Regions from separate parts of the Bacillus sp. DU-106 genome, predicted to be linked through region 1. Evidence: predicted binding sites of a transcription regulator. Region 1 holds the regulator's gene; the other holds the start of a gene.
What was found. Region 1 encodes NrdR, which represses ribonucleotide reductase genes. Its sites were predicted from a motif close to AACACNATATATNGTGTT; they were not measured.
Positions count from the first base shown of each region.

Region 2: a site for NrdR is predicted at 13,260-13,277, ahead of nrdI (class Ib ribonucleoside-diphosphate reductase assembly flavoprotein NrdI). Genes of this name have one in related genera too.

Region 1 is NZ_CP026607.1:4,543,476-4,558,693, reverse strand. It holds gene polA (DNA polymerase I) at 1-299, shown strand, start outside; gene mutM (DNA-formamidopyrimidine glycosylase) at 312-1,142, shown strand; gene ytaF (sporulation membrane protein YtaF) at 1,215-1,847, shown strand; gene coaE (dephospho-CoA kinase) at 1,899-2,501, shown strand; gene C3Y97_RS23160 (glyceraldehyde-3-phosphate dehydrogenase) at 2,611-3,639, shown strand; gene speD (adenosylmethionine decarboxylase) at 4,030-4,413, shown strand; gene nrdR (transcriptional regulator NrdR) at 4,697-5,158, shown strand; gene C3Y97_RS23145 (replication initiation and membrane attachment family protein) at 5,311-6,720, shown strand; gene dnaI (primosomal protein DnaI) at 6,754-7,692, shown strand; gene C3Y97_RS23135 (DUF4177 domain-containing protein) at 7,727-7,924, opposite strand; gene ytxC (putative sporulation protein YtxC) at 8,159-9,040, shown strand; T-box leader at 9,072-9,300, shown strand; gene thrS (threonine--tRNA ligase) at 9,348-11,285, shown strand; ribosomal protein L20 leader region at 11,496-11,616, shown strand; gene infC (translation initiation factor IF-3) at 11,680-12,183, shown strand; gene rpmI (50S ribosomal protein L35) at 12,205-12,405, shown strand; gene rplT (50S ribosomal protein L20) at 12,443-12,799, shown strand; gene C3Y97_RS23105 (dUTP diphosphatase) at 13,242-13,733, shown strand; gene C3Y97_RS23100 (M42 family metallopeptidase) at 13,804-14,889, shown strand; gene C3Y97_RS23095 (TetR/AcrR family transcriptional regulator) at 14,930-15,218, opposite strand, start outside.
Region 2 is NZ_CP026607.1:1,295,005-1,310,222, forward strand. It holds gene C3Y97_RS06670 (divergent polysaccharide deacetylase family protein) at 1-332, opposite strand, end outside; gene C3Y97_RS06675 (aspartyl-phosphate phosphatase Spo0E family protein) at 808-1,089, shown strand; gene C3Y97_RS06680 (DUF3149 domain-containing protein) at 1,119-2,615, opposite strand; gene C3Y97_RS06685 (MarR family winged helix-turn-helix transcriptional regulator) at 2,811-3,257, shown strand; gene C3Y97_RS06690 (M3 family oligoendopeptidase) at 3,414-5,108, shown strand; gene C3Y97_RS06695 (DinB family protein) at 5,246-5,779, shown strand; gene C3Y97_RS28035 (DUF6254 family protein) at 5,888-6,004, shown strand; gene kinB (sporulation sensor histidine kinase KinB) at 6,016-7,224, opposite strand; PreQ1 riboswitch class I at 7,431-7,474, shown strand; gene queC (7-cyano-7-deazaguanine synthase QueC) at 7,568-8,230, shown strand; gene queD (6-carboxytetrahydropterin synthase QueD) at 8,230-8,721, shown strand; gene queE (7-carboxy-7-deazaguanine synthase QueE) at 8,714-9,430, shown strand; gene queF (preQ(1) synthase) at 9,449-9,946, shown strand; gene C3Y97_RS06725 (YkvS family protein) at 9,995-10,180, opposite strand; gene C3Y97_RS06730 (hypothetical protein) at 10,441-10,596, shown strand; gene C3Y97_RS06735 (hypothetical protein) at 10,685-11,287, shown strand; gene C3Y97_RS06740 (GNAT family N-acetyltransferase) at 11,323-11,901, opposite strand; gene C3Y97_RS06745 (hypothetical protein) at 12,236-12,430, shown strand; gene C3Y97_RS06750 (hypothetical protein) at 12,531-12,848, shown strand; gene nrdI (class Ib ribonucleoside-diphosphate reductase assembly flavoprotein NrdI) at 13,326-13,685, shown strand; gene nrdE (class 1b ribonucleoside-diphosphate reductase subunit alpha) at 13,672-15,218, shown strand, end outside.

The DNA of each region.
Region 1 (15,218 bases):
GTCGTAATTTTAACTTGCGTAGCTTCGCTGAGCGTACAGCGATGAATACACCAATTCAAGGTACTGCAGCAGATATTATTAAAAAAGCGATGATTATTATGGCAGATCGTTTAGAAGAAGAAGGATTACAAGCGCGTCTTCTTCTGCAAGTACACGATGAATTAATATTTGAAGCACCAAAAGAAGAAATCGAAAAATTAGAGCAGCTTGTACCTGAAGTAATGGAACATGCGATTGAACTTGCAGTTCCGCTGAAAGTTGATTATTCTTACGGTCCAACTTGGTACGACGCAAAATAAGGAAGTGATGAAATGCCTGAATTACCAGAGGTTGAAAACGTCAGACGGACACTTGAAAATCTTGTAACAGGAAAAACGATTGAAGATGTTATTGTTACTTATCCAAAAATAGTGAAACGACCGGATGATGCAGAAATCTTTAAAGAAATGCTAAAAGGCGAGAAGATTGAAAATATAAAGCGAAGAGGAAAGTTTTTGCTTTTATATGTAACGAATTATGTCATTGTTTCACATTTGCGTATGGAAGGTAAGTTTTTATTACATCAAGAGGATGAGCCGATTGATAAACATACGCACGTCCGTTTCTTATTTACAGATGGAACGGAATTACATTATAAAGATGTGAGAAAGTTTGGTACGATGCATCTCTTTAAGAAAGGTGAAGAAATGAACCAAATGCCTCTTGCTGACTTAGGTCCGGAGCCATTTGATGCTGAAATGACACCGCAGTATTTGCAAGAAAGATTACAAAAGACAAATCGTAAAATAAAAGTTGTGCTACTGGACCAGCGTCTTTTAGTAGGGCTTGGAAATATATATGTAGATGAAGTTTTATTCCGTTCTCAAATCCATCCAGAACGAGAAGCTTCGTCTTTAACAGTAGAAGAAATTGAGCGAATTTATGAGGCTACCGTTACAACGCTAGGCGAAGCAGTAAAGCGTGGCGGAAGTACAATTCGGACGTATATCAACTCACAAGGGCAAATTGGTTCGTTCCAAGAACTCCTAAATGTATATGGGAAAAAAGGAGAGCCGTGCGTAACTTGTGGCACGATATTAGAAAAAACAGTTGTTGGCGGGCGAGGAACGCATTACTGCCCAATTTGTCAGCCTAGAATATAGAAAAGAGATAACATCGGATAGGCATTTGTCATATACATACAGCAGAGCTATGTATAAGGGAGGAGCTTACCGATGTACCTTTATTTATCTCTTATTTTATTAGCTTTTACATTAAGCTTAGATAGCTGTAGTGTAGGGCTAACATATGGTTTAAGAAGCGTAAGAATTCCACTAAGATCAATTATAATTATCGGAATGTGTTCAGCGGCTGTTATGCTTGTTTCAATGGGAATTGGACATATGATCGCGAAAGTATTTTCACCTGTTATCGCAACGCGTATCGGTGGGCTTGTTCTTATTGGAATAGGGATTTGGGTATTATATCAATTTTTTCGAAGTGAGAGAAAAGAAGAACCGAAGCAAGAGGAGAAGGTCTGGAAATTAGAGATTGCCTCGCTAGGCCTAGTGATTCAAATTTTACGGAAACCGACTGTTGCAGATTTTGATAAATCAGGCACCATTTCTGCAGGAGAAGCATTACTTCTTGGTATAGCTCTTTCTGTAGATTCATTTGGTGCCGGAATTGGTGCATCTTTATTAGGGTATGCACCCGCTATGATGGCGATATTAGTTGCAGTTATGAGTTCTTTGTTTTTATTTATTGGAATGAAACTTGGAACGGTTTTATCAAATATGAAGTGGTTACAAAAATTTACATTCCTGCCTGGAGTATTACTCATCATTATTGGAATTTGGAAAATGTAAGTATGGGCGTGGAACATTAGTTTCGCGCCTTTTATTATGAGGAGGATTATTATGACAGTAGTAATTGGATTAACGGGAGGCATTGCAAGCGGAAAAAGTACAGTGTCTCAAATGTTTCGTGAACTGAGCATACCAGTTATTGATGCAGATATTATCGCAAGAGAAGTTGTAGAGCGAGGAAAACCAGCATATAACAAAATAGTAGAAGTATTTGGAACGGAAGTGTTACAAGAGGATGGAGAACTAGATCGTCCAAAACTAGGAAGTGTCGTTTTCTATAATGAAGAAAAACGATTGCAGTTAAATAAAATTGTTCATCCTGCAGTGCGTGAGGAAATGAATAGGCAAAAGGAAATGTACATAAAAGAAGGTATGCAAGCGGTTGTGTTAGATATTCCTCTCTTATTTGAAAGCAAATTAACAAGTCTCGTTGACCGCATTTTAGTTGTAGCGGTTAAGCCGCATACGCAATTAGAACGTTTAATGAAACGAAATAACTTTTTAGAAGAAGAAGCAACAGCTCGTATTCAATCTCAAATGCCGTTAGAAGAAAAAGTGAAAAATGCAGATGAAGTGATAAATAATGATGGCACAATTATGGGAACGAAAACACAATTGCAGGTAATTTTAAAAAAGTGGAACATTATTGACTAAAAAATTGTGAAATTAATGAAAATGCTTAGTGACATATCCCCTTTTTGTGTTATACTATTATTGGGATTGGAGATAAATAGTATAACGCATTCAAGGGGGATAACATATTATGACTCGTGTGGCAATTAATGGATTTGGACGTATTGGGAGAATGGTATTTCGTCAAGCAATAAAAGAAAGCGCATTCGAAATTGTAGCAATCAATGCAAGCTATCCATCTGAAACGTTAGCACACTTAATTAAATATGATACAGTTCATGGCAAGTTTGACGGAACAGTAGAAGCATTTGAAGATCACTTATTAGTTGATGGAAAAATGATTCGCCTTTTAAACAACCGCGATCCAAAGGAATTGCCTTGGACAGATTTAGGTGTTGAAGTTGTAATTGAAGCAACTGGTAAATTTAATTCGAAAGAAAAAGCAATTCTTCACGTTGAAGCTGGAGCGAAAAAAGTTATTTTAACAGCGCCTGGTAAAAATGAAGATGTAACAATTGTAGTTGGTGTGAACGAAGACCAATTAGATATTACAAAACATACTGTTATTTCAAATGCATCTTGTACAACAAATTGTTTAGCGCCTGTTGTGAAGGTGTTAGATGAGCAGTTTGGAATTGAAAACGGTTTAATGACGACAGTTCACGCTTATACAAATGACCAAAAAAATATTGATAACCCACATAAAGATTTAAGAAGAGCACGTGCTTGCGGACAATCAATCATTCCGACAACGACAGGTGCTGCGAAAGCGCTAGCAAAAGTTCTTCCACATTTAAACGGAAAACTTCATGGTATGGCACTTCGTGTACCAACACCAAACGTGTCTCTTGTTGATTTAGTAGTAGATGTAAAACGCGATGTGACAGTTGAAGCTATTAACGATGCATTCAAAACTGTTGCAAACGGTGCGTTAAAAGGTATTGTAGAATTCAGCGAAGAGCCTTTAGTATCTATCGACTTTAATACAAATACACACTCAGCTATTATCGATGGTTTATCTACAATGGTAATGGGTGATCGTAAAGTGAAAGTACTTGCTTGGTATGATAACGAGTGGGGCTACTCTCGTCGTGTTGTAGATCTTGTAACGTTAGTTGTTCAAGAGTTAGCGAAACAAGAAAATGTGCAACACATTTAAGTGAATAAGGGAGGAGAGGGCAAGGCAATATTTGCCCTCTTTTTTTAATTTTTTCTGAAAAGGAAAAAAATTATATAAGTATATTTTAAAAAGTGGACATACCACGAAACGTTGTGATTACTGCATTTGTGAATCGTTTATTTTTTTTAGGGAAAAGTAAAGAGGAAAATATGACAGAAAATCGAAAAAACTGTTGTTGCAAAATGAAAATAAACAAAGTATACTAACACTCGTAAACTTAAGAGCTGAGGTACGTAGTCACTACTTAAAGGGTTAGGACCTCTCTGGACTAACTTTCCCCCGTGGTAGTGGAGCAAGCCAAATTGCAAATTAGTTTTCAATTCGAACAGTTAGAATAAATTTACAAGGGGGAACTGTAGAATGGATACTATGGATACGATGGGTCGTCACGTGATCGCTGAACTTTGGGATTGCGATTTCGACAAGCTTAATGACATGCCGTATATTGAACAATTATTTGTGGATGCAGCACTAAGAGCTGGTGCTGAAGTGCGTGAGGTTGCTTTCCATAAATTTGCACCACAAGGTGTAAGTGGAGTAGTAATTATCTCAGAATCACATTTAACAATTCATAGCTTTCCGGAGCACGGTTACGCAAGTATTGATGTTTATACTTGTGGGGATCGTATTGATCCAAATGTTGCTGCAGAATATATTGCAGAAGGTTTAAACGCGAAAACGCGTGAGAGCATCGAGCTTCCTCGAGGCACTGGTAGCTTCGAAATTAAGCAGAGAGAAACAAAAGCTCTTTAAAAAAGAACATAATTGATTTAAAATGTAAAGAGGTGTATAATGCACCTCTTTTTTAGTTTATAAAAAAGGGAAAATATAACGTACTCGTTAGTTGAATAAATTGGACTCTTGCAAATGAGGTAGTGCCCTATATACCATCTTATTTTTAAGGATGAGATGATAAAGTGATGCGCTGGAACTTAAAGTGGTAAGAGAGTTAGAATGAGTTATATAATATTGTATATATATTTTAGGTGAAGTGAGTAGAGAAAAATAAAGAGTATAATGTAAAGGAGTGAATGAATTGCGTTGTCCATCCTGTTCTCATAATGGTACAAGAGTGTTAGATTCGCGTCCGGTAGACGAGGGGCGCTCTATTCGAAGAAGGAGAGAGTGTGAAAGCTGCTTAAGTCGCTTTACGACCTTTGAAAGGGTAGAAGAGTCACCTCTTATCGTTGTAAAAAAAGAAGGCACACGAGAAGAGTTTAATAAAGAAAAGATTTTACGCGGTTTAATTAAAGCGTGTGAAAAAAGACCAGTATCTTTAAGACAATTAGAAGAAGTAACACAAAGCGTGGAACGTGAACTGCGTAATTTAGGTATATCAGAAGTGAAAAGTGATATGATTGGTGAAATTGTTATGGAAGAACTTCGCGATATTGATGATGTTGCTTACGTACGTTTTGCTTCTGTATATCGTCAATTTAAAGATTTAAATGTATTTATTGAAGAATTAAAAGATATACTGCAAAAAGAAAGAGAGTAGAAGTTGTATTTTATTCTCTTTACATACCGTAAGTAATAGGATAAGAGAGCTAGAAGCGCAAGCTAATAGCTCTTTTTCACTAAGAATTTATATAATGAAGATAGAACGAATGAAGTAGAGGATAGATTGGATGAGAGAAAGGAAAAGCAAGAATGGAAAAACAGTCATGGATGGAGCTATTGCCGATTGATCGTTATAAAGTAAGTGCGAAAGGACTACTGCACAATTACGACCGGAAAGTGTTAACGATGTTGTATCAGCCGTTAATAGGTAGTAGAGCTTTTAGCTTATACATGACACTATGGGGAGAGCTTGAGCAAGATCGTGTATTTGGAAAAGAGAATACGCATCATTCCCTTATGGTGACTATGCAAATGCAACTTCCTGAAGTATATGAGGAACGAGTAAAGTTAGAGGCAATTGGGCTTTTGAAGGTATATATTAAGAAAGAAAAAGATATTCGAATGTTCATATATGAGTTGCAACCACCTTTATCTCCGAAGCAGTTTTTTGATGATATTGTTTTAAGTATTTTTTTATACAATCGATTGAGCAGGACAAAATATAATCAAGTAAAGCAATATTTCTTAGAAGAAGAATTTGATTTTGCTTCTTATGAAAATGTTACGCGTTCTTTCAATGATGTGTTTGGTTCGTTTAATCCAGGACAGCTTGAGCATGCGCAAGAAGACCTTCGTATTCCGAAAACGACAACTATGCCAAGTAACGAGAAGGGAGATGCTCCGAAAGTTTGGAATGATTTCTTTGATTTCTCTTTATTTGTAGATGGATTGTCCGCTCTTGTTCCTAAAAAGGCGATTACAGATCAAGTGAGAGACTGCGTTATAACACTTGCTTACGTGTATGGTGTAGATGTGTTATCGATGCAAAATATCGTTCTTGGTGCAGTGACAGAGATGCAAACAATTGATATGGAAAGGCTTAGAAAAGGAGCGCGCGATTGGTATCAATTTGAAAATGGTCAAGCATTACCGGTATTAAGTGAAAGAGTACAGCCTCATGCTGCACGTACGATGAAAGAGAAAGAGCCTTCATCGCAAGAGGAGATGCTAATAAAGCAGCTAGAGGAAATCTCACCAAAACAACTATTGAAAGAGATTTCTGGTGGTGCAGAGGCAACGAAAGCGGACTTGCAGATCGTTGAAGATGTCATGATTAATCAAAAATTGACACCAGGAGTTGTGAATGTACTTATTTATTATGTTATGCTACGCTCAGATATGAAACTTGCGAAAACGTATGTCGAGAAGATTGCTGGGCATTGGGCACGTAAAAAGGTCGGTACAGTAGCGGACGCGATGGCGTTAGCGAAAGAAGAGAACCGTCAATATCAAGAGTGGGCTGAGACGAAGAAAAAAGGCCGTACGGCGAAGAAAACGGTGCGGAAAGAAATGGTGCCAGATTGGCTTAAGGAAGAAGAGCCGAAAGAACAAGAGAAAGAAACAGTGAAGAAAGATGTAAGTGTAGAAAAAGATGCAAGTACGCTAGAAGATGAACGAAAACGACTAGAAGAAGTGTTAAAAAAATATAAGCGTGATTAATAGAAGAGAATGAACGCTCTTTGAGGTGAGAAAATGGAGCATATTCAAAATTCATTTGCAAAATTAATGGAAAATGAAAACTTTAAAAATAGATATGAAGTATTAAAGGCAGAAGTAATGGCGCATCCGCGTGTGAAAGAATTTATAGATGAACATAAGGGTGAAGTAACGACTTCTATGATTGAGCGCAGTCTTGTGAAGTTATATGAATATATTGGACAAAGTGTAGGTTGCGTGGATTGTCCGGATTTAGGCTCATGTAAAAATATGCTACAAGGGTACGAGCCAAAGCTTGTTATTCAAGGGAAGATGATTGATATTCAATACGATCGCTGCGTTAGAAAAGTAGCGCATGACGAGAGAAAGAAATATGAAAAACTTGTTCAAAGTGTATATATGCCAACGGATATTTTACAGGCAACTATGGAAAACTTAGATCCTTCTGATTTAAATGCACGTATCGATGCGATTGGTGCAGCGAATGAATTTTTAAGTACATATGAACCAGGTAAAAAAGCACAAGGTTTATATTTGTACGGTAAATTTGGTGTAGGAAAAACGTATTTGTTAGGAGCAATAGCGAACGAGCTTGCTCGAAAGAAAATAAGTTCGATGCTCGTATACTTCCCGGAATTTTTACGTGAAATTAAAAGTTCAATTCAAGATAATTCGATTGGTGAGAAGATTGATGCGGTTAAACGCGTACAAGTTTTAATGTTAGATGATATCGGGGCAGAAGCGATGTCAAGCTTTGTCCGTGACGATGTACTCGGTGCAATCTTACAATTCCGTATGTTAGAAAACTTACCGACGTTCTTTACGTCTAATTTTGATTTTAAACAACTGGAACACCATTTAACGTATACGCAGCGTGGTGAGGCTGAAGAAATGAAAGCAGCACGTATTATGGAAAGAATTAAATATTTAGCGAAACCAATTCCAATTGGTGGGAAAAACCGTCGTCATAAGTAAAAGAGTAAGCTTCTCAGCTTGCTCTTTTTTTGTATTATAGTGATATTTTCTTTTCGAATATGAGATCGAAATATTCAGGTTGTCCAGAACTGCCAAACGTAGGGGCAACAATCTGTACGAACCTCCAGCCATCTCTAGCATGTTCTTGAATAATTTCTTGGTAGTCTTCAGCTGGTTTTGAGCGAGTGAACCCCCAATGTAATTCGACTTTTACGAATTTATATTCAAACATTCAGATACCCCCTTTTATTGATAAGTAAAGTATACAATAAAAATTCATAGTAGCTTGTATCATTTTTTTCTCCCTCCCTTAATATATATAAAATTAGCAAGCCATATTGAGTGGATTTTCTAACGATAGGAAATGTGATTCTACTAAGAGTGAAATTCACGCGGGACGGACTCTTATAGGATTTGTAACGTATAGATACAGTCCTTTAGAGCGGGGATAAAAGGGGGGACAAAAGTGATTGAAATTTGCTTCGAAGAAAAAAATGATGCTATGCACGTATATAGACAATTGCTGAAAAGAGCGGAAGTGTTATATAAGGAAACGAGTGTGTATTTACAGGAACAAAAAGTGGTGATTCACATACCAGTACGTGAATCGAATTATATTGAAAAAATCTTATTGCCAGTGATGGTGTATTTCATTGTGAATGTGAAACAAAATGAGTGGATTTATACGATTTTAAAAGAAAAGTTTTTTTATGAAGAACAAGAAGAGTGTCATCAAATATTGCACATGGCACATGAGATTTTAAAGGGAAGAAGAAAAGGTGTAGCTCAGGATTTAACGCGTAACGCATTTGAGTCATATATTAAGTCTTCTTTAAATAATTGGCTTTGTGATCCGCTCTCATTCTCGTTTTCATCATATATCCGTTTTCGTCTTCGTACATATAGGGAAATGGTGGCTAAACTTGCGGAAGTGGCAATTGATGAATATAAGATGGAGCAAGAATACCAAATGTTCATTGAGACGCTTCGGCAACAAGTAAGTAGCCGTAAATCACGTTTGTCTTGCGTGCATCTTATTTTTGATGAAAGCTTTATCTTTTATGATGATAAAGGTAGACGTTTAAAACAGGAGAAGTTGGTCCAATATATAGATGAGGAATTATTAAAGCAAAATGATGTATATATTGATACGAAAGTAATTGCGCCGCTTCTTTCTATTTCGCCTAAAAAGATTTATTTATATACGAAAGAACAAGACCATAATATGATTATTACTTTGCGAAATGTGTTCCAAGAACGGGTCCAATTACATGGATTACATGATTTTGAGCGCAATGTGAAAAATTTAAAAAATAAAGGTAACGCCCTTGATTTTCTAAGTTTTTGAGCATATAATTACCTACATAAATGAAATATATTGAAATGTCATGATGAGGACATGAGTAGTTTTCTACGATTTTCAGAGAGGGAAGCCTTAGGGTGTGAGCTTCCTAGTACGGGATTATTACTTACCACCTCTAAACTTTAGCAGTGAACGGTTTTTCTAGTAATTGCTAACGGACAACACCGTTATGTTGAACTTGAGCAATTAACAATTATGTTAATTGGAACAAGGGTGGAACCACGAATTCAACACTCGTCCCTTTTTACGGGATGAGTGTTTTTTATTTTGAGAAAAAGAGGAGTGACCAGTGATGGCAGATGTAGTTAAAATTACTTTCCCTGATGGAGCTGTGAAGGAGTTTCCAAAAGGCGTAACAACTGAAGAAATCGCAGCTTCTATTAGCCCAGGCTTAAAGAAAAAAGCTGTAGCTGGAAAATTAAACGATGAGATGATCGATCTTGTTACACCAATCGAAGAAGATGGTGCAGTTTCTATCATTACATTAGATTCTGAAGATGGCCTATATATTTTACGCCATTCAACAGCCCACCTTTTAGCACAAGCGTTAAAACGTTTATATAAAGATGTTAAGGTTGAGCTCGGCATTGGTCCAGTAATTGAAAATGGCTTCTACTACGATATTGATATGGAAGAAGCAATTACAGTTGAAGACTTCAAGAAAATCGAAAAAGAAATGCAAAAAATCGTGAACGAGAACTTAGAAATCGTTCGTCATGAAGTACCACGTGCAGAAGCAATTCGTCGCTTTGAAGAAATCGGCGATGAGTTAAAATTAGATTTAATTAACGATCTTCCAGAAGATGCAGTTATTTCAATCTATGAGCAAGGCGAATTCTTCGACCTTTGTCGTGGTGTTCACCTTCCATCTACAGGGAAAATTAAAGTGTTTAAATTATTAAGCGTTGCAGGTGCTTACTGGCGCGGCGATAGCAATAATAAAATGCTACAACGTATTTACGGTACTGCATTCGTTAAAAAAGCGGAATTAGATGAGCACTTACGTATGCTTGAAGAAGCGAAAGAGCGCGATCACCGTAAATTAGGTAAAGAATTAAAACTATTTACTAATAGCCAAAAAGTAGGACAAGGTTTACCACTTTGGTTACCAAAGGGTGCAACAATTCGTCGTATTATCGAGCGTTATATCGTTGATAAAGAAGCAAGCTTAGGCTATGATCACGTATATACTCCAGTACTAGGAAGCAGAGAGCTTTATGAAACTTCTGGTCACTGGAACCACTACCGTGATGGCATGTTCCCATCAATGGAAATGGATAACGAAGAATTAGTTCTTCGTCCAATGAACTGTCCTCATCATATGATGGTTTATAAAAATGATATTCACAGCTACCGTGAATTACCAATCCGTATTGCGGAACTTGGAACAATGCACCGTTATGAAATGTCAGGTGCGTTATCTGGATTACAACGTGTACGCGGAATGACTTTAAACGATGCGCATATTTTCGTTCGTCCAGATCAAATTAAAGAAGAGTTAAAACGTGTTGTAAACTTAACTCTAGAAGTGTACAAAGATTTCGGTTTAGAGAACTACTCATTCCGTCTATCTTACCGCGACCCAGCAGATACTAAAAAGTATTATGCGGATGATGAGATGTGGGAAAAAGCACAAGGTATGTTAAAAGAAGCTATGGATGAAATGGGTCTTGATTACTATGAAGCTGAAGGTGAAGCGGCATTCTACGGTCCAAAACTTGACGTTCAAGTTCGTACTGCTCTTGGAAAAGACGAAACACTTTCAACTGTACAATTAGACTTCTTGCTTCCAGAACGCTTTGAATTATCATACGTTGGTGAAGACGGTAAACAACATCGTCCAGTTGTAATTCACCGTGGTGTTGTATCAACTATGGAACGTTTTGTAGCCTTCTTAATTGAAGAATACAAAGGTGCATTCCCAACGTGGTTAGCTCCAGTTCAAGTACAAGTAATTCCAGTTTCTCCGCAAGTACATTTAGACTATGCGAAGAAAGTACAAGACGAATTGCGTCGTGCTGGTATCCGTGTTGAATTAGACACTCGTGAAGAGAAGATCGGTTACAAAATCCGTGAAGCACAAATGCAAAAAATTCCGTACATGCTTGTAGTAGGTGACAATGAAGTAACTGAAAACGGCGTAAACGTACGTAAATATGGTGAACAAAAATCAGAAACAATCGCATTAGATGCTTTTGTTGACATGATTAAAGTAGAAGGAAAACGATAAGAAAAAGCCGCGGTATACCGCGGCTTTTTTATGTAATATACTTGAGGAAAATTAGAAAAAATAACCATGTAACACTTATCATAAAAAAGTATTGCAAGTATGTTAGTTGTTTGTTACAATATTTCTTGTTGTTAGTAAAACACATCGCGTCTTCTTGACAGACGTCATGTCCTATGATAAACTCATCAAGGATAATAGAATATTGTTTTGTGGAACAAGTAGAAGCACCCGCTTCTCACCTGATGGACGCATTCGCAGTTAACAGGTAAATGTATTTCTTACTTAAGATTTTACAAGTGTGGGTGTCGTATGCCCGCACTTTTTTTGTTCGGGTTCTATGACTACAAAATATGTTCTGAGAAAACCTTGGAGGTGGCTTACTATTAGCAAGGATATGATGATTAACGAGCAAATTCGTGCACGTGAAGTACGTTTAGTTGGCGCAAATGGCGATCAACTTGGAATCAAGTCTCGTAATGACGCTTTAGACTTAGCTGCAAATCTTAATCTTGATTTAGTATTAGTTGCTCCAAATGCGAAACCGCCAGTATGCCGCATTATGGACTACGGTAAATTCCGCTTTGAGCAACAGAAGAAAGAAAAAGAGCAGCGCAAAAATCAAAAAGTAATTAGCATGAAAGAAGTTCGTTTAAGTCCAACAATTGATGAACACGACTTTAACACAAAACTTCGTAATGCTATCAAGTTTTTAGAGAAAGGCGACAAGGTTAAAGCATCAATTCGCTTTAAAGGACGTGCCATTACTCATAAAGAAATCGGTCAACGTGTTTTAGATCGCTTCTCAGAAGCTTGTGCTGAAGTTAGCACAGTTGAATCTAAGCCTAAAATGGAAGGACGCAGTATGTTCTTAGTTTTAGCACCGAAAAACGATAAGTAATAGATAGAGGAGGAAATACCTATGCCTAAACAAAAAACTCATCGCGGCGCTGCAAAGCGTTTCAAAAAGACTGGATCAGGTAAACTGAAACGTTCTCACGCTTACACAAGCCATTTATTCGCTAACAAATCTACAAAAGCTAAACGTAAACTACGTAAAGCTGGTGTAGTAAGCGCTGGTGACTTCAAACGCATTCGTCAAATGCTTGACAACTTAAAATAAGTTCGGCTGATATATAGAACAATTAGGAGGTAATATTATGCCAAGAGTAAAAGGTGGTACAGTTACTCGTCAACGTCGTAAAAAAGTAATTAAATTAGCAAAAGGTTACTACGGTTCAAAAAATACATTATTCAAGGTTGCTAACCAACAGGTTATGAAATCTCTAATGTATGCATTCCGTGACCGCCGTCAAAAGAAACGTGACTTCCGTAAATTATGGATTACACGTATCAACGCAGCAGCTCGTATGAATGGTCTTTCTTACAGCCGCTTAATGCACGGTCTTAAAAATGCTGGCATCGAAGTTAACCGCAAGATGCTTGCTGACTTAGCTGTTCATGACGAAAAAGCTTTCGCTGAATTAGCAACAGTTGCAAAAAACAACATTAACTAATTAATTAGTTGAAACCTTAGAAGAATTTTCTTCTAAGGTTTTTTTATTTGTATTCAAATAGAAGTTAGAAGTGAAAGAAATTCTAAAGATTAACGGCTATGTTGTTATCAATATGACAAAATCAATATAAAAGTTATAGCAGTATAGAAGAATATACATATGAAGTCAGGAGAATACTCCTGGCTTTTTTCAATTCTGCTCGTTTGGAAAGAAGAGTATCTTTCCTAGCTGAAACGACACTGCTATAATGGAAAGATGATATGGAACTTTCATCAGATGAACAATTTAAGAGCGATGACTGAAACGTATTTGTAAATTAAGGACAAGCTATTTTATAAAGAGTTAGATAGCTGACTTATTCATAAGAACTGAAACATAATAATGAACTTTGAGATGAAACAACATTGTTGCGTAAAATGCGATGTTGGAGGAGGACAATAGAATGGACTTACTACAACTATTTAAATTACAAAAAGAATTAGATGACCGTATTGCAAAAGAACATGACTTACAACCGAAAAAATTGTTAAAAGAAAAAATGTTAGCTCTTCTTGTAGAAATTGGAGAACTTGCAAATGAAACACGTTGTTTTAAATATTGGAGCAACAAACCGGCATCAGAACGTGAAGTAATATTAGAAGAATACGTAGATGGTTTGCATTTTATTTTATCAATCGGAATTGATTTAGGTATTGATAAAAACTTCCTATTCTATAAATGTGCACAGACGAATAAAACACAAGTGGAAATTTTCTTAGACACATATGCGAAAGTAATTCGTTTTACAGATCAACCATCTATTACAAACTATATTGAATTATTTACGAGCTATCTTCGACTTGGACAAGCACTTGAATTTGAACAAGAAGAGATTGAAAAAGCATATTTAGATAAAAATGAAGTAAATCATCAGCGTCAAACACAAGGATACTAATTTAATTTTTGAATATTTCAATTTAATTATTGTATAATGAATTGACTGAAGAAAAAGGAGGGTGTTGGCAATGACAAAATTAGACGCGACATTGACAATGCTAAAAGAATTAACAGATGCACGTGGTATTGCTGGTAATGAGCGTGAACCACGTGAAGTAATGAAGAAATATATTGAGCCGTTTGCGGACGAACTTTCTACTGATAATTTAGGGAGTTTAGTTGCGAAAAAAGTAGGGGAAGAAAACGGCCCGAAAATTATGGTTGCAGGTCATTTAGATGAAGTTGGATTTATGATTACACAAATCGATGACAAAGGTTTCCTTCGCTTCCAAACGGTTGGTGGCTGGTGGTCACAAGTTATGCTTGCGCAACGCGTGACGATTGTAACGCGTAAAGGAGATGTAACAGGTGTAATTGGTTCAAAACCACCGCACATTTTACCTCCAGAAGCTCGTAAAAAGCCAGTTGAAATTAAAGACATGTTCATCGATATCGGTGCTTCTAGCCAAGAAGAAGCGATGGAGTGGGGCGTACGACCAGGAGATCAAGTTGTACCTTACTTTGAATTCCAAGTGATGAAGAATGAAAAAATGTTACTTGCAAAAGCATGGGATAACCGAATCGGTTGTGCAATTGCAATTGACGTATTAAAACAATTAAAAGATGAAAAGCATCCAAATGTTGTATATGGCGTTGGAACTGTACAAGAAGAAGTTGGTCTTCGTGGCGCAAAAACATCTGCGAATTATATTAAACCAGATATCGCGTTCGCAGTAGATGTTGGTATCGCTGGAGATACACCGGGTGTAACGTCAAAAGAAGCACAAAGTAAAATGGGCGATGGACCACAAATCATTTTATATGATGCTTCTGTTATTGGACATACAGGTTTACGTGATTTCGTAGTTGATGTTGCTGATGAATTACAAATCCCGTATCAATATGATTCAGTAGCAGGCGGAGGAACGGATGCGGGTGCGATTCACATTGCTGTAAATGGTATTCCTTCTATGGCAATTACAATTGCAACGCGCTATATCCATTCTCATGCGGCAATGTTACATCGTGATGATTATGAAAATGCAGTGAAGTTAATTGTAGAAGTTATTAAACGTCTTGATAAAGAGGCTGTACATAACATTACATTTAATTAATAGAAAAAGCGAAGGAGCTTCTCCTTCGCTTTTTTATGTTTTAAAAAGGCCTTTCTAATCCTGCAGCAGTATGAGCCCCTAAAATAATTAAACGAGTTAATTGCATCGCCATAAAATGCGGGGTATATATCATCCCTCTTTTTAGCCATGACATAATCATTCCTAGGTGGGCACCAGTAACATAACTAATGAGAATATCGCGTGGAACCATTAGTTTTTCATCGTTAGGTTGTGAAATAGAGAGGCTTAATGTTAAATGCGTTTGAATTGCTTTCATCATCTTATACGTATAGTTTCCAGCAGCTTTATCACCAAGCATGACGTTATAG
Region 2 (15,218 bases), 2.2 Mb from region 1:
TTTATTTCTTCATCGCTTAAATCAGTTGTAATTGCTTTCGGCCCAAGCCATTCTTTTTTACCTTTTATAGGTTCCATTGGCATATGTATAATAACTTCATGGCCTTTCTTATGGGCAGCTATTGCATCTTCTTTTGTGGAAGGAAGAAAAGGCATAACAGCAACAGTGAGTGGAATGGGAAGTGATAACATTTGATTAGTCCCCTTCATATTATTTCCGAAATCATCAATGACAATAGCAACTTTATTCGTATGAGCGTTTGCTTGAATAGGAAATAAGAAGGACGGTAAAAACAAAACAATGATGAATAATGCAATCGTATATTTTCGCATATAAATATTTCCTTTCTATTGTTATCCCGCTATTTGTGGGGAGTAAGACTCCCACCTCAACATTGGGCTGGATAGGTGGGAGATTCACTGCCTACCCGATTGGTGAATGCTAATAATCAGTGGGGGCTGAACAAAAAACACTGATTAAAGTTTCACTTTATCAATCATCATTATGTTTTGCTTTTTTATATAAATTAAACAAAAAATGTCGAAGAAAAGTAGGTGGGAAATTAAGAATCCACGGTTTACGTAGCATTTATAAAAAAACAAGATGAAAAAAATGTCTATTATTGCGAATGTATTTACAAAGATAGAATAATTTGTAATAATTCTCAAAGTGAGGGTAAAGATTTGTAAATTACAGGGAGAAAATGTTAAAATTTCTGATTCTTCAAATTTGCATATGATTAAGTAGTTAAAAAAGTCAATGGAGAAGTGAAGTTAAGAGCATGGAAGTATAATAAGGGGGATATGGATGTTTACTGTAAAAAGGAAGTACACATTAGAAAAGCTTTCACGTGATATTCATATGAAACGTGAAGAAATGATTCAACTAGGATTAACAAGTGGGCTAAATAGTAGGGAGACAATTCAAGTTAGTCAAGAATTGGACAAGCTTATTTTACAATATCAATGTTATAAAGAAAAACAAACACCGAAATGGTTTTCAATTATAAAAATACCTATTTTCCAAATCGGGTATGAAGGAAAATCAAATAATTTTTGGCGAATGCTTGTGGCTGGTTTTATGAAATAAGTATAATTACCCTTATAGGATAAGGATAATTATACTATGTGTAACGGAATTTCGATATGAACTGCTGTTCCTTCGTTTTCTGTACTGTCAATAAAAATATGCCCATTATACATCTCTACAATTCGTTTACATATGACAAGTCCAAGACCTGTTCCAGTATCTTTATTAGTAAAGAACGGATGAAAGAGGTGTTTTTGAATATGTTGCGGAATCCCTTTTCCAGTATCTATAATCTGCAATTGTGCGTGTGTTTCATTGTTTTTTACTACAATGGTTAGTGTATCACTAGAAGTCATGGCCTCAATTGCATTTTTTGTAATGTTTAAAACCACTTGTTTCATATGGTCTTTCGAACAACGGATATGAACAGGATGGTCTGGCAAATGTAAATGGAATACAATGTTATGTAAATTCGCCTCAGATTGAATAATTAATGCTACCTCATTTAGAATTTTTCTTACATCATACGTTTGTTCGATGATGGCGGTTGGCTTTCCGAGAATAAGAAATTCACTTACAATTTCATTGATTCGCTCTATTTCTTGTTCAATTACGGAAAAGTAGAACTGATCTTGCTCATCTTTATATTTCTCTTTTAATAGAGCGACGAGTCCTTTAATTCCAGTAAGAGGATTACGGATTTCGTGTGCTGTACTCGCTGCAAAAGTTCCAACTAATTCAATTTTTTGTAGTTCATTTTGTTGCCTTTCAATTTTTGTTTGACGTTTTAACAACATATATTGAGCAAGTAAAAATAAAATAGACATTAAAAATAAAGTAGCTATACACTCTATTGCAACCCACTGGTATAAGGTTTTTTGATGAATAGGTAATGGAGAAACAGAGACCTTCCAATTTAATCTTTGGAGTGGGGTAGTAAGCATATTAGAATGCGTATCACTTGTGTCGTTATTATCATCGGTTAGAAAAACTACATCATGTTTATCAGTTACCTCAAAATGGTATTGTGGTTTAATGGCATTTAAAGAAGATGAAATGTAATCAAAGCGTAAACTAGCTAATAATAATCCTGAGAGCTCCTTCTGTTTATTAAATATGGGGGCAGCAATCATAATAGCTTTATGTCCAAGAACGCGATCAGTAATGACTGATGATACAGTGGTTTTTTTAGTTTGGAGCGCGTCTTGAATATATTTACGGTCTGAAACATCTATAGGCTTTGATTCATCTTCAGATGCGATTGTAATGACTCCTTCTGGTGTAGCGTAATATAGACCAGAAAAGCGTGCATCGTTTCCATCTGTATCATGTACAATTTGTTTAATACCATTTATATTACCAGTCTCGGTGCCTACAACTTTTGCAAGCATGTCTAAAGCAGAAATTGCTTCACCAAGATGATGATCCAAATAATCTCTATATAAAAAGAGAACTGTATGAGCAGATAATTTGTTTTCCTGTTTCATTTTATATGTATGATACGAATAAAATGTAGCACCAATCCCTATTGTCGGTAGGATAACAAGCAATATATATACAATTATGCTTTGGAATTTGACTTTCAAATGTGGTACTCCTTCTTTTTTTATTATCATTATATATAAACTATGTTAAAATTGTCATGTTTTTATTCAAGAATGATTCTTAATATATTAGGGGAGAGGAAATGGATGAGTGAATGCTCATTCGGAATTCACAGGAAGTATGAACTGGCATTTTCTTTTTATTGCTGAGAATTTAAGTGAAGGGTTGAAAGTTGTATGACATCAAATAATGAACGAGAAGATATTTCTCAATCTTTAAAAGTATTTATTGCATTATCTCGTGTACATCGTTCTGTTATGGATACTACAAATAAATCTATACAAAGTAACGGGTTAAATCCAACTGAATTTGCTGTATTAGAACTGCTATATCATAAAGGCGGTCAACCACTTCAGCAAATTGGTGAGCGTATTTTAATAGCTAGTGGCAGCATTACATATGTTGTAGATAAGCTGGAGAAAAAGGGATTAGTAAAGAGAATTCCATGTCCGAATGACAGACGTGTTATTTACGCGCAATTAACTGAGTCTGGCGAGAACTTTATTGCTTCTATTTTTCCGGGGCATGAGAAAGTTATACATCAGTCTTTTGAAATGTTAACGAAAGATGAAAAAGATGAATTACTTGATTTATTAAAAAAAATTGGGAAGTATGAAAAATAATATGTTCCAAAGGAGCTTTGGATAAATAAATCCAAGGCTTTTTTATTTGTAATGAGCTCAGGGCAATCACTGCCGAAATTTGTTGAAAATTAAGAGGAAATTCAAGAATACGTATTGAATTATAATAAAGGTATGTAATGGAGAGGAGGCTCGTTCATGTCATTTAAAGACTATGAATATAAACGCCCAAATATTGAAGAGTTAAAAGAGAAATTTACTGTTGCTTTAGAGAAGTTTGATAACGCAAAAACTGTAGAAGAACAAAAACAAGTCATTCATTCAATTAATGAGATTCGCAACGATTTTGGTACAATGGGAAACCTTTGTTACATTCGCCATTCTGTTGATACGACGGATACTTTTTATAAGGAGGAGCAGGATTTCTTTGATGAATTCTCTCCAGTTGTACAAGGATATGGTACAAAATATTATAAGGCACTCATTAATTCTCCATTTCGTGAAGAATTAGAGGCGTATTATGGAAAACAATTATTTGCTCTAGCAGAATGTGATTTAAAAACATATTCAGATGAAGTCGTGAAAGATTTACAATTAGAAAATAAATTATCATCGCAATATACACAGTTATTAGCATCTGCAAAAATTGACTTTGCTGGAGAAGAAAGAACGTTATCGCAACTGATTCCGTTTATGCAAGGAAAAGAAAGAAGCGAACGTAAAGCAGCAAGTGAAGCATACTACGGATTTTTAGCTGGAAATGAGGAAGAACTAGATCGTATTTATGATGAGCTTGTTAAAGTGAGAACGAAAATCGCAAAATCTTTAGGTTTCAAAAACTTTGTTGAACTTGGATATGCAAGAATGTACCGTACAGATTATAATGCGGAGATGGTGGCTAATTACCGTCAGCAAGTGCTAGATTATATCGTTCCCGTTACAACGGAATTAAGAAAGCGACAACAAGCACGTATCGGTGTAGAGAAGTTAGCTTATTACGACGAAAACTTTGAGTTTGCTACAGGTAACCCAACTCCAAAAGGAGATGCGGATTGGATTGTTGATCATGGAAAGACAATGTATAAAGAGTTATCGGCTGAAACAGATGAATTTTTCAATTTCATGCTAGATAATGATTTATTAGATTTAGTTGCGAAAAAAGGAAAAGCTGGTGGCGGATATTGTACATATATTGAGAATTATAAAGCGCCATTTATTTTCTCAAACTTCAATGGAACATCTGGTGACATTGACGTATTAACACATGAAGCAGGTCATGCTTTCCAAGTATATGAAAGTCGTAAATTTGAAATTCCAGAATATAATTGGCCAACATATGAGGCGTGTGAAATCCACTCTATGAGTATGGAATTCTTTACATGGCCATGGATGAAGCTATTCTTTGAAGAAGATGCAGATAAATATTACTTCTCTCACTTAAGTTCAGCACTTCTGTTTTTACCTTATGGTGTATCTGTTGATGAATATCAACATTATGTATATGAAAATCCTGAAGCATCACCTGAAGAGCGTAAGACAGCATGGCGTAACATAGAGAAGAAATATTTACCACATCGTGATTATGAGGAGAATGATTATTTAGAGCGCGGTGGTTTTTGGCAACGTCAAGGGCATATTTATAGCTCACCGTTCTATTATATTGATTACACGCTTGCTCAAATTTGTGCGCTACAATTTTGGAAACGTGCAAGAGATAATAGACAAGAGGCGTGGGAAGATTATGTGAATCTGTGCCAACAAGGTGGAAGTAAATCGTTCTTAGAATTAGTAGAGGTTGCAAATTTAACATCACCATTTGCTGAAGGCTGTGTGAAAAGTGTTATTACAGAAATTGAAGCATGGTTACATGCGATTGACGACACAAAATTGTAAAAAACATGCGCTTTTTTCACATGTTTAACATCGACATAATGGGAAAATGATGAGATAATAAAAGAAAATTCAGAATACTAAAGGGGTGTTTCTAATAAGGAGCACCTCTTTTCACCAACAAAAGGGGGGGAACAAGTATGCTTCAATCTAATATGGATGTAAGTTTAGAAAGTTTAGTAAATTCATTACAGGCTACTCGAAGCACGCTATTATCAGAAATTGAAATGTTAAATGACACAGAAGTGAATGTAAAGCCACGCCGTGATAAATGGAGTATTATTCAAATTTTACACCACTTGCATTTAGTTGAACAATCTGTCACGTCTGCCCTTGTATATGCTTTACAAAAAAATGAAAGAAACATGACTCCATTTAAAGACCTCCAACTTACGCTTGATCGCACACATAAACGAGAAGCTCCTCAGCAAATGCAACCAACAGAAACTTTAATGAAAAAACAGCAAGGAATTCAATTGCTAGAACATTCACGCCAAGAACTATTACACGCGCTTCATAGTGTTATAGATGAAAAAGATCTATTTGAAAATGGATTAAAGCATCCTGTTTTTAATGATCTGAATTTGTATCAATGGGTTCAATTTCTTGATTTGCATGAACAAAGACATCTTACGCAGTTAAAAGAGGCGAAACATGCAATTTTGCAACGCTAAAGTGGAAGAAGTGGGAAACCACTTCTTTTTTGATACGTGCATAGTTTTCTTTCTTATTTTGGAATACTACATGGAGAAATAAGAAAGAAAAGAAGGAGTTGAAAAAACATGTCTAAGAAGAAGCGAGAAGAAGAGCGCGCCTGGAAAGCACGTAAAGAAAATCAACAACCGCACGGAAAAGTGAAAGCTTTTGCTGAATTAGTTGAAGGAACAGAAAAAACGTGATGAGTATTTCATCACGTTTTTTGTATGAGTGGAAAAGTTAATAAAAAGGTTGTACCGATTCCTTTTTCACTTATAATATCAATTTTTCCATTCATAGCTTGAACAACACTGAATACGACCATCATTCCAAGTCCAGTACCTTTTTCTTTCGTTGAATAAAAGGGCGAACCAAGACGTTTTACTTGTTCTGAATCCATACCGACTCCTGTATCTTTTATATATAACTGAATATGCTTATGATCAGGAACTAATGTGAAATAAAGATCACCGCCTTTTGGCATAGCCTCAATGCAATTTTTTAAAATATTTAATAAACATTGATTTAGTTTTTGCTTTTCTCCAGCGATAAAAAAAGAAGTGCTTTGCTTTATATAATGAGTACGTACATTTGTTAAATTAGCAAGCGGTGTAATTAGCGACAATGCATGTAGTAATTCTTCTTCTAACTGTAATATTTGTTCTTTTTCAATGCTTGGTTTAGCAAAGGTTAAATAATCTGTAAGAACATGATTTGCTTGTTCGATGCCATTAATGGCAATGTCGATATATAATTTTCGTTCCTGCTCAGTGCATGTATCTGATTGTAACAGTTGTAAAAAACCTTTCGTTGAAGTTAATGGATTGCGAATTTCATGAGAGATAGACGCTGCCATTTCACCAATTAAATGAAACTTTTCAGCATTTATAAGTTCATTTTGGAGACGAACTTGAGTTTGTAATATGTGTAGTAAATATAAAATTAGAATCGTACCAAGCATTGAACATAATTCATACACAATAATATGCGGTATATAATCAGTCTTATTTGTAACCTTTGAAAGGAAGAAGGGTATCCAACTAAATCCGTATGTGAGACTGTAGATAATAGCAAGTGTTATTTTTATACGATTATAAGTTCGATTGAAAAATTTATATGTTAATAATAGAACAATAAATAGAAGAACAGAACCGATAAGAGATGGGAAAACACCTACCCCACCTAATAATAAGCGATATATGTTTAATACAACTAAGATAGAACCACCAGCAATAGGCCCTCCCGTTAATGTACCGACAATTAATACAATATGGCGCATATCAAATTGAAAACCATTATTTGTTTTTGCTGCAAATGTAATACAGAGTACGGTAGCGAGGCAACAGAGTACAATGAATATAGCTGAATTTAATTTAGGAGAGCGTTTCCCTTTTTGATTCCAAAATAAATGATATACGAGCATTGTAATCAGGATGAATAATATATTTAAAAAGAGATAAATAATAAAGGATTTCAGTGGGATGCCTCCTCTCTTCTTATATTAAATTAATCATACTATAAAATGAAAGAAATGAAATAATAAATAGCGGAAAAATCAGAAATTTTTACGCTAGTATACAATATGTTACAATAAGCTATGTCAATGAAAGAAGAAATTCCGTGCACTGCGCGGGAGAGGTTCGCGAACTCCCTCTATAAAAAACTATGGAAACAACAATATCCTTAGGTATTGTTTTGTTTTTTTATTGTGACAGTTCAAGAACGTTCTTTCTTCTTATTTATAGTAGAGAAGGAGAATGAGTGAAATGAAAAAAGAAAAAGCAGTTGTTGTTTTTAGTGGAGGACAAGATAGTACGACATGTTTATTTTGGGCAATAGAGCAGTTTGCAGAGGTAGAAGCTGTAACGTTTAATTACAATCAACGTCATAAGCTAGAAATTGATTGTGCAGCGGAAATTGCAAAAGAACTAGGAATAAAGCATACGGTACTAGATATGAGTCTATTAAATCAACTTGCTCCAAATGCGTTAACGAGAACGGATATGGAGATTACACATGAAGAAGGTGAATTGCCATCGACATTTGTAGATGGACGAAATTTACTCTTCTTATCATTTGCTGCTGTATTAGCAAAACAAGTTGGAGCACGTCATATTGTAACGGGTGTATGTGAAACTGATTTCAGTGGTTATCCAGACTGCCGTGACGTGTTTGTGAAATCGTTAAATGTTACTTTAAATTTATCTATGGATTACCCGTTTGTCATTCACACGCCACTTATGTGGATTGATAAGGCTGAAACATGGAAATTATCAGATGAACTTGGAGCATTTGAGTTTGTTCGAGAAAAAACATTAACATGTTATAACGGAATCATTGGTGATGGTTGCGGTGAATGTCCAGCATGTCAACTTCGTAAAGCAGGATTAGATACGTACCTACAAGAACGCGAAGGAGCGAACAACTAATGGATAACTTTTTTGGATTTCGCATCGTAGAGAATTTGCAAAAAATGGACAAGGATATTCAGCGTAAACAACTCAAATACCATAATAAAAGAGTAATGGTCAGCAAGGAATTTACATTTGATGCAGCACACCATTTACACTGTTATGAAGGGAAATGTAAAAACTTACATGGTCACACATATAAAGTTGTATTTGGAATTAGTGGATATGTAAATGAAATAGGTCTTGCAATTGACTTTGGAGATATAAAAGAAATTTGGAAGAATGAAATAGAAATTTATCTAGATCATCGTTATTTAAACGAAACGTTACCTGCAATGAATACGACTGCTGAAAATATGGTCGTTTGGATTTATGAAAAGATGGCAGAAGCACTAACAAAAGAGAATAGAGTGAACGAATATAAAGGAGCTCGCGTTGAATTTGTTCGTTTATTTGAGACGCCGACTAGTTATGCGGAAGTAAGACGGGAGTGGATGCTTGATGAGTAAAATCCCTGTCTTAGAAATATTCGGTCCGACTATTCAAGGTGAAGGAATGGTTGTAGGGCAAAAGACAATGTTTATCCGTACAGCTGGTTGTGATTATAGCTGTGCTTGGTGTGATTCTGCTTTTACGTGGGATGGATCAGCTAAAGATCAAATTAGACAGATGACACCAGAAGATATTTGGGATGAGCTTGTTGCAATTGGAGGAGAAAATTTTTCTCATGTTACGATTTCAGGTGGAAATCCGGCATTATTGAAAAATATTGAGTTTCTTCTTTCTATATTAAAAGAAAATGGAATGCGAACGGCAATTGAAACGCAAGGGAGTAAATGGCAAGATTGGTTACTTCAAATTGATGAGATAACAATTTCTCCAAAACCACCAAGTTCAACGATGAAAACAGATTTTCAGAGGTTAGATGCTATTATTCAGAAACTAGCAGGAAAAGATATTAGTTTAAAAGTAGTAGTATTCGATGATCATGATTTTGAATATGCAGTTAAGATGCACGAACGTTATCCAAAGGTACCATTTTTCTTACAAGTAGGAAACGATGATACAAAAACAGTGGATGATGCGATGCTTATAAAAAAATTATTAGATAAGTATGAATGGCTGATTGATAAAGCTGTAAATTGTAAAGAGATGAATGATGCAAAAGTATTGCCTCAGCTTCATGCGTTAGTATGGGGAAATAAGCGCGGCGTATAACGAGAAGGGATGTTTAAAATGACAGGAAGATTAGATGAAGATTTAAAAGATGTAACATTACTAGGGAATCAAAATACAAAATATTTATTTGAATATAGCCCAGAAATATTAGAGGTATTTGATAATAATCATCCAAACCGTGATTATTTTGTAAAATTCAATTGTCCTGAATTTACAAGTTTATGCCCGAAAACAGGACAACCAGATTTTGCAACAATTTATATTAGCTATATTCCAGAGCAAAAAATGGTAGAGAGTAAATCTTTAAAGTTGTATTTATTTAGTTTCCGCAATCATGGTGATTTCCATGAAGATTGCATGAACGTTATTATGAACGATTTAATTAAATTAATGGATCCACGTTATATTGAGGTATGGGGGAAATTCACACCACGTGGTGGCATTTCAATTGATCCATACTGCAACTACGGGCGCCCAGGGACGAAGTATGAACAAATGGCTGATTACCGCATGATGAACCACGATCTATATCCGGAAACAATTGATAATCGTTAATAGAAAGAAAGGGCCTGTATAGTATACAGGCCCTTTCTTTCTATTATATTATGCATTTTGATTAATGACAGTATAGTTTTTATGACTTACAACTGTAAGAGGTTCCATATCTAGTTCTCTAAAATTCTTCATAATTGTTATATCAACAATAACAGAGTTTTGATTTACTTTTTGAACACGGCCTTGCATTCCACCTTTAAATTCGATGATATCTCCAGTTTCTGCGATCTGCATAAGCAACTCTCCTTGTTACAGTTTTCCCAAAAAAAGAATAAATTTGGGTTTTTTTATTTCCTCCTATTTTGAACCATATTTCCTACTTTGTAAATGTTTCCAAAGTAAAAATTCGAAAAATATTCACTTTTTGTAAGAAAATATGTAGAAAATCCATGTTTTTTGAAAAAAATAGCAAAAATGCGAGAATCTTTATATCGAGGTATAATGAAAAAGTAGAATAACCTGCTGAAGTGGGAGAAATTAGAGGCGGTAAAATGATGTTTGAATTTGTGGGGAGTGTTATAGCTTTAATTTTATTTTTATTTTCTTATATGCATTTAAAAAAGATTCGTCAATATGATACGAGTACATATTTTGATGGGATGGATGGTATCCATGCTTCGATAACACATGATAGTGGTGGGGAGATGTAAAGGTATATAACTTTATTTTCTTGCGTGGTATGATGTTTAGAACTAGTGCATAATAGAGTTCATAAGTGATGAATGGAGAGTGAAAAGAATGAAGATTTCTTTTATTCGTCATGGTCGCTTAGATTGTACTATAGAACCAATGACGGTTACATCCTTTCATGAATGGATAAAAGGATATGACTTACATACTATAACAGAAAAACAACCTATACCATTGGAAACAAGAGAAGCGGTTGAAGTAGCGAAATTGATTGTAACGAGTGATCAAAAGTGTGCTGTACAGTCAGCAGCTGAATTAATGGATTCTTTATCTTTTATACAAAATTCTCTTTTTAGGGAAGCGGCAGTTCCGGCGAGCTTTTATGCGCCAAAATGGTTGAAGTGTAAACTTAACGTATGGATGTGTATTGGACGAGCATTATGGATACTTGGTTACCATAAAAATGTTGAATCTTATAAGGAAGTAAGAGAGAGGGCAAGGCAAGCAGCTTACGTATTACATCGTTATGCTCTCGTACATGGAAGTATTGCTCTTGTAGGTCATAATTATTTTAATTCGATGATTGGAACGGAGCTGAGGGCAATGGGATGGTCTGGTTCGCCTATTTTGCATAGAAAGCCATGGGGATGTACAACATATACGTTTCACGAGGCGATGGATGGAAATATATTAAATACGAATTTAACATAAAAGCACACGATTTATATAAATCGTGTGCTTTCTTTTTAAGATACAGAAATTTTGACGTTTAATGGTTTTACGAGATGAGCATAAGGTTCGCCTACTAGCATAACAATTTCATCTTTTTTATAACCTAACTTTTCGTATAGTGAATAGGCGCGTGTGTTTTCTAAATTAACAAGTAAAGCGATTTTTTCATGCCCTTTTTCAGTTGCATAGATTTCGGCAGCTTCAATTAATTTAGAACCGATACCTTTTCCGCCGTGTGCACTTGAAACTGATAGTGTATCAATGTAATACTCATCAAGCTCAGCTTCTTTTTCTAACGTAATTGATTCATCTTTATGTAATTCTCTTAAGTGATGTACAATTGGTGCGTCAAGCTGTGTTGCTTCACTACCGTGATAAGCGACAATAACTCCAACTGCACTCTCGTCTTGTTCATAGACAAAACAGTTTTCGTAGCTCAGACGGTTATTTTCTTTTGAGAACCATGTCTCAAGTCCTAGTAATACTTCTGCTTCATCTGTGCTACCTGTGATTTTTTCAGCAATTTCATGCAGAGCATTATACAATAAAGGAGCTATTGCCATTGCATCTGTCTTTTTTGCTTTCCGAATCATAGTATCCCTCCTAGTTCTATTTGTATATTGTAGCATAGTGGTATGGAACTTTGCATAATTGAATGCCGAAATGTTTGATATAGAGAAGTAGCTATGTTAGTATATGATATTTAGTGGACATATAGTAAAACGATATTGTTTGCGAAATAACGAAAATAAAATCATGGCATAACAACGAGATAAAGTGAAACGTTAATCAGTAAGATTTTTTGTTCATTCCACGACTGATTAGTAGTCAACACCAATCGCACTACCTGCAAATAGCGGGATAAATTTACAGTTGTTGACCTATAGAATATACGATAAAATAAAATATTGCAGAGAGGTGAAATACATGGATAAAGAATTAGCAAATACAATTTTAGATCAGCTAAAAAATGGTGAAATAAAGGAGTATGTTGTTACGAAAGATGTATTTTATACGTTCAGAGAAGTTGTTGTAAATAGAGAAGACTTTAAGCATTTCATTGGTAACGCACAGCGAGGCGGGCAAGTGATTTATACATATTCAGAAACGCCACGTTCATAAAGAGGAATTTTGATCAGCAGGGCATCTCTCACTGATTAGTAGCCTTTCACCAATCGGACGTTTAATGCGGGATAAATAAAAGATAAAGGAGAGGGGAATTATGGGCGATTTTAAACAAGGCATTTTACCACATTGGGATTATATGTGGAAAGATAGAGCCGGCAATCGATTTATGGGAATGGTTATGTATCCAGAGAAACGAAAATGTTCAGCAAAAATGCTTCAGAAAATAAAAAGAGCATATGAAGAAGCAGTAGAAATTAAAGTAACTGTACAAGTTCGACATACATATCAGTACGTAGAAGGAATGATTGTATACTTTGATGAAGAGGCTCCGGTATGTACAATGATTGATAAAGATGAAAATCCGCATCATATATTTGTAAAAGATATTTTGCGCATTGAGCACTCTGAATAAACTTTTCATAAATAAATTGAAGTTCCATAATAATAATCTTTTTCTATAATAGTTATCTTTTAGTATGTAACGAGAAACGAAAGTATATGTATAATATATTTAATAAGGTAAATTTGATAAATGTAATCGTTTTTTAGAGCAGATTATAGTTTCATATCTGTTCTTTTTTGCGTGATGCTGGAGAAATATATTTCTTCAGCATCTACCGTTTTATGACAAAATATATTGTTAACTTTTTTAAAAATAAGGTTAAATTCGTTGACAACTTTTTTGAAAAGCACTTTATTGACATGAGTTTTAGAATGTTGTTTCATAGTCATTGTATTGAAAAAAAACGGCTATCATGTCGAAAAGTAAAAGTTAAAAAAAGAAAGAATTTATACATATATCTTGTGTCTTATTTTGAAACGTAATACAATATATAGAGAAATCAAGAACAACATATAGAGAATATAGATTTGAGAGGGAGGGTCGGAAATGTTAGTTGCATATGATTCTATGACAGGAAACGTGAAGCGTTTCATTCACAAATTAAATATGCCGGCCGTTCAAATTGATGAAGATCTAGTAATAGATGAAGACTTTATTCTTATTACGTATACAACAGGTTTTGGCAATGTACCAGAACGTGTTTTAGACTTTTTAGAGCGCAATAATGAAAAATTAAAAGGCGTATCTGCAAGCGGCAATCGTAACTGGGGAGACATGTTCGGTGCAAGTGCTGACAAGATTTCTACTAAATATGAAGTGCCTATTGTATCAAAATTTGAGTTATCTGGAACAAATAACGATGTAGAATATTTTAAGGAAAGGGTGCGGGAGATTGCGACACATTGAACTGAATAATGAAATCACGCAAATGCAGGACGGTTTTTATCAGCTTCATAAAGATAAAGAGGCATTAGAAGTCTTTATGGAAGAAGCTAGAGAGAATACCGTTCCTTTTAATAGCGTGGCAGAGCGAATGGAGTATATGAAAGAACATGATTACTATTACAACGTTCTGGACGAGTATAGCTTGGAGGAAGTAGAGGAAGTATATAACATCGCTTATGGTGAAAACTTCGAGTTCCAATCTTATATGGCAGCATCTAAGTTCTACAAAGATTATGCGTTAAAAACGAATGATCAAAAACAATACTTAGAAAGCTATGAAGATCGTGTAGCAATTGTTTCATTATACTTAGGACGCGGTGATGTTTCGAAGGCAAGACAATTCGCAAGCATGATTGTAAAACAAAATTACCAACCAGCGACACCAACCTTTTTAAATGCGGGAAGAAGCAGAAGAGGAGAAATGGTGTCTTGTTTCTTGTTAGAGATGGACGATAGCTTAAATTCGATCGGCTTTAACATTAATACTGCGATGCAATTATCGAAAATCGGCGGGGGAGTAGCTTTAAACTTATCTAAACTACGCGCACGCGGTGAGCAAATTAAAGGTATCGACAACGCTGCAAGTGGCGTAGTACCTGTTATGAAATTGCTTGAAGATTCGTTTTCATATGCGAATCAGCTTGGCCAACGAAAAGGTGCCGGTGCAGTATATTTAAACATTTTCCATTGGGATATTATTGAATTCCTTGATACAAAAAAAATAAATGCCGATGAAAAGAGCCGTATTCAGTCTCTATCAATCGGAATTATCGTTCCAAGTAAGTTCTTTGAGCTTGCTGAGAAAAACGAACCTTTCCATGTTTTCGCGCCTTACACGGTGTATAAAGAATACGGAAAGCATTTAGATGACATTGATATCGATGAAATGTACGATGAATTAATGAGCAATCCGAAAGTGAAGAAGAAGCCACTAGATATTAGTGCACGTGATATGCTTATTAAAATCGCTATGATTCAGCTTGAGTCTGGTTACCCATACTTAATGTTTAAATCAAATGCAAATAATCAACATCCATTGAAGGATATTGGAACTGTGAAGATGTCGAACTTATGTACAGAAATCTTCCAGCTTCAAGAAACTTCAGAAATAAATGATTACGGTACAGATGACATTATCCGTCGTGATATTAACTGTAACTTAGGATCGTTAAATATCGTAAACGTAATGGAAAATAAAGAAATTCGTGAAGCAGTTCATGCGGGAATGGAAGCTTTAACAGCTGTTTCTGATATGACGATTATTCCGAATGCACCAACTGTGAAAAAAGCAAATGACGAGCTTCATTCAGTTGGACTTGGAGCAATGAACTTACACGGATATTTAGCAAAAAATAAAATCGCTTATGAAAGTGCAGAAGCGAAAGAATTCGCTCGTACATTCTTTATGATGTTAAATTACTACTCTATTGAGAAAAGTATGGAAATCGCTACAGAAAAAGGCGAGACATTTAAGGACTTCGATAAATCTGATTA